2 regions of the Mycobacterium sp. 050128 genome follow, and region 1 is predicted to be linked to the other one. Evidence: riboswitches for the same ligand, from Rfam matches in the RefSeq annotation. Region 1 holds a riboswitch; the other holds the start of a gene.
What was found. Region 1 has a riboswitch for magnesium ahead of SKC41_RS20555 (Rv1535 family protein). Riboswitches for the same ligand answer to the same signal wherever they lie in the genome.
Positions count from the first base shown of each region.

Region 2: another riboswitch for magnesium. It lies ahead of SKC41_RS06235 (hypothetical protein); the one in region 1 lies ahead of SKC41_RS20555 (Rv1535 family protein).

Region 1 is NZ_JAZGLW010000002.1:693,632-695,830, forward strand. It holds gene ileS (isoleucine--tRNA ligase) at 1-554, opposite strand, end outside; gene SKC41_RS20555 (Rv1535 family protein) at 901-1,134, opposite strand; M-box (ykoK) riboswitch at 1,412-1,581, opposite strand; gene SKC41_RS20560 (NAD(P)H-dependent flavin oxidoreductase) at 1,752-2,199, opposite strand, start outside.
Region 2 is NZ_JAZGLW010000001.1:1,285,324-1,287,522, forward strand. It holds gene SKC41_RS06230 (NRAMP family divalent metal transporter) at 1-462, opposite strand, end outside; gene SKC41_RS06235 (hypothetical protein) at 571-786, opposite strand; M-box (ykoK) riboswitch at 1,052-1,278, opposite strand; gene SKC41_RS06240 (O-methyltransferase) at 1,415-2,074, shown strand; gene SKC41_RS06245 (acyltransferase family protein) at 2,079-2,199, opposite strand, start outside.

The DNA.
Region 1 (2,199 bases):
TAGCCCTCGTAGGCCAGGCGCTTGTCCCACAGCTGTTTGAACGCCCAGATCACCGACTCCATGTAGGGCAGGTCGAGCGTCTTGTAGTCGTTGTCGAAGTCGACCCAGCGCGCCTGGCGGGTGACGTAGGCCTGCCACTCGGCGGTGTAGCGCAACACCGATTCCCGGCAGGCCTCGTTGAACGCGGCGATGCCCATGTCGTCGATTTGGGACTTGTCGGTGATGCCCAGCTGGCGTTCGACTTCGAGTTCGGCGGGCAGCCCGTGGGTGTCCCAGCCGAAGCGGCGGTCCACCTTGTAGCCGCGCATGGTGCGGTAGCGCGGGACGATGTCTTTCACATACCCGGTCAGCAGGTGCCCGTAGTGCGGCAGCCCGTTGGCGAACGGCGGGCCGTCGTAGAACACGTATTCTTCGGCGCCGTCGCGCTGCGAGATGCTGGCCCGAAAGGTGTCGTCGCGGGTCCAGGAGTCGAGGACTTCGAGTTCCAGCGCCGGGAAGTCGGGGGCTCCCCCGGCGAGCTTCGGATAAGCCCTGGCGCCGGCTTCGCCGGTGATTGAGTCGGTCACGGTGCGCGTCGTCTCCTGCGTGCCTACGGTCAGGCCGGGGACGAGGTCGCGCAGTCTGCGCGAGCACCGCGGTACCACCCCGCTTGCCGCGCTCACGCGCGGCCGCTCGATTCGGGCTGTGACGGGCCTACCCGTTCGGTTCTACTGGGCTGCCCCGATCGTGGAGCGGGCTGTTCTTCCGAAGGCTCCCCGGTGATATCCGGATCGACGCCGTGCACAAGATTCTACGGACCACCGCAAATCCATCACTGCCGGCTCCAAGGGGCTAGCTGGCCGCACATCGTTTCTGCGGTCGACTAGCCCCTTGGAGCCATCAGCCGGGCCACATCCGTCGTCAGCGAACCTCGATGACCCCGACGCGCCACAGCGCCGCGTAGAGGTGACGGACGGGGACGCTCAGCAGGCGGGCGGCACCGGTCACCAGCGGGTCGCCGGCGCCGAAGTATCCGGCCTCGGCGGAAGGGGCCTTCCTGGGCGCGGGGGCCCGCGTGGGCGTGGTGTCGCGCACCACCCGCAGGTTGCGGACGGGCGCTACGGCAACTACTTCGTCGAAGAGTACTGCGGTCATGATCGTCTCCTAACGGAATTGCAAACGGGTTCTGACTGGACTGATGTGTCCCGACCCGTCCGGGTTCCGATCCGAGAACGCTTGAGCGCTAAGTTGATTCGCTAGCTCGAGGCGTCGGGCCGGAGGTCGGATTGGGACGGAGCTTGTCCTGGATATCCATCCGGACTGCCACTGGAACTCATACGTCCCTCACCTCCTCTACGGCCACGACGCGTGCGGTTACCCGCGCCTATCTGCGCGCACCAAAAGGAGTTCAGAATCCGGCGACCGCCGGAAATCCGCACCCCTCTCGTCAGAGCTTTGGCACCACACGACGTGTCCGGAACTCCGGAAGCCACTTGGACTCAACCCTTAAGCCGGGAGGAGCTGTCCTGACCCGGGGCGTCTTTCGACGTTCGGGGTCAGTGGCCTGTGTTCGTGTAGCCGCCTCACCTAACGAGGTGCTGCCGTAAATACTCCACGAGGCACCCGCCCCGGTCAATGTGATCTAAGCCGTGTCGCGCAACTTTATGGGTTTATTACGCCGCTTCACAGCTTTCGATCAGCTTTGACGCCGCTGACCTGGTCAAACACCGCGCTGTGGCATGGTTCACACCCATCCGAACGCGCCCCGACAGTCAGTTGTCAGCTAAGTCTTCCAGCCGTCCGATGGTGTCGGCGAACTCCTCGATCATGTCGAGCACAACCGCACGTGTTGGCCGGACGCGGTCGAGCGAACCGACCACCTGGCCGACGAAATAGGTTGCCAGCTCACGTGCCTTGGCGCCGGGATGGGCGGCCGCTTGGTTGATGCGCAGTTGTGGTTCGGTGACGAGGTTGGTCTGCAGCGGCATGCCGAGCGGAGCCGGGTTTTCGGGCCGCTCCCACTCGTCGGTCCAAGCCGTCCGCAGCATCCGCGCCGGCTTGCCCGTCATCGATCGCGATCGCACGGTGTCCGAGGAACTGGCGGCCAGGAACTTCTCCTTGACCACCGGGTCGGTCTCGGCCTCCTCGGTGGTCAGCCAGACCGAGCCGCACCACACGCCCTCGGCGCCCAGGGCCAGGGCCGCCGCGATCTGGCGCCCG
Region 2 (2,199 bases), on a different contig from region 1:
GCCCAAGAATCCCAACGCCAGTGCGACACCGATGAATTCGGTGACGATCGTCAGAGTGTTCAGGACGAGCAGATCACCGACGCTGAATGCGCCCCAGAACTTTCCGAACCGCTCGAAGATCAGGCGTGCGTGACCGACTCGGGCGACCGCACCCAAGCGCAGCACCATCTCCTGGTTCACGTACAGCACCGGAATGAGCAAGGCCAGCGTCCACAACAGACTCATCCCGTAGTCCTGGCCGGCTTGCGCGTACGTCGCGACGCCACCGGCGTCGTTGTCGCCCACCATGACGATCAATCCGGGCCCGGTGATCACCAGCAGGGTACGTAACCGCCGCCACCGGCCGCCCAGCGCGCCGGCGTCGTCGCGCTTGATACGGCCGAAGGCTCCGACGATGTCGCCGGTGTGCGCGGAATCCAACGCGGCCTGCGCGGCCGGCGAATGGGTGGAAGTCAACGTCATGTCGTTCTCGCTATCTCGGAGTCGGGCTACACAAGTCGGGTGTTCAACGCGCCCCAGCGGCGGGCTACCAACCCCCCGCCCGCCGCTGGGGACCGCTGGCGGACCGAATCACCGGTGGTTTCCCCCACCGCCCGGTGACTGTCCGCCCGGCGCGGACGAGAGCACGGCGACGGGCGTCAGCGACACATACAGGTTCGCCCGCTCTTCGGGCGTCGGGATGTGCATGGCGCACAACCTGTTTGTCAGCAGCCGACCCGCACGCAGCATCGACCGTCCGTGCAACCTTCCAAGGCCGCGAATACGTTGGGCAACAACAAAAGTCATGGGTTTCCCCCTGTCGGAAGCCCGATCAGTTCGTCGGCACGCCAAATACAACCTGGCCTTCGCCGCCGTCAATACGGTTGCAGGACAGCCAAATTGAGCTGGGTCAGCAGAAAGAAATGCCGGAACCGGATCGGTTCAAGATGGATTTCGGATAGCAACTATCGCCGGGACTCATCTCGCCCTCACCTCCTCACGGCCATGACACGCGCGGGTGTCCACGTTTCACACGCGGGAGAGGTACGAATGCCGGGCCATCAGCCCGCCGGCCGCACCCCTCTCGTCGGAGCTTCGGCACTGCACGGCGTATCTGGATCGACCGATGGTCGCGACCCGCTGCGCCCGGCTTCGCCGCGCTTGCGATCGCTCCTCGTCCAGAAGCCACTTGGGCTCAACCCTTGTGTCCGGGAAGAGCTGTCCTGACCCGGGGCGTCTCTCGACGTTCGGGGTCAGTGGCCTGTGTCCGTGCAGACGCCTCACCTACCGAGGTGCTTGCCCAACCATGCTGGCACTGCCACCCGCTGCTCGTCAAACTCCTTTTGTCACAATTGCGATCCTCCGTGTTCTGGGTCACACCTCGGAGCCTGCGGTCACCGCCCGGTGAAAGTCGCCGAGGCATACCCTCTACGGCATGGCCACAACCTTGCAAGACCCTCGCGTCGAGAGCGTGCTCGACCGGATGTACACAGAGACGAAGGACCAGATGTCACTGCTGCGTGAGCGCCATGGTCAGCTCGAGCGCCCGATGACCACCGCAGAACGCACCGAGGCGATGAGCGAGTTCTACATCCCGGTGACGCCGGACGCCGGCCGGCTGCTGTACGCACTGGTTCGGGCGACCCGTCCGACGACGGTAGTCGAGTTCGGAATGTCGTTCGGTATCTCGGCCATTCATCTCGCGGCGGCCGTCCGCGACAACGGCGCGGGGCGCGTGGTGACCACGGAGCTCAGCGCGAGCAAGATTGCCGCCGCGAGGAGGACGTTCGCCGAGACCGGCTTGGACGACGTGATCACGATTCTCGAAGGCGATGCGCTGACCACGTTGGAGGGCCAGGCCGGGCCGGTCGAATTCGTCTTGCTGGACGGGTGGAAGGATCTCTATCTTCCGGTGATCAAATTGCTCGAACCCCGGCTTACCACAGGCGCATTGGTGGTCGCCGACAACGCCAGCGCGCCCGACATGGCGCCGTATCTAGATCGGGTGCGCGATCCCGCCAACGGCTACACCAGCTTCAATTTCCTGGTCCGGGAAAGCGACAGCATGGAAGTCAGCTGCCGCACCAACGACTGAGCGCTTACCGCAACGACTCTTCGAGCCACGGCGTCAGCCACTTGACCCCTTCCGGGGTGAGGTGGACGCCGTCACTGCGAACCTTGATGCCGTCGACCTTGGCAGTGTAGACGCCGTCGGGGCAG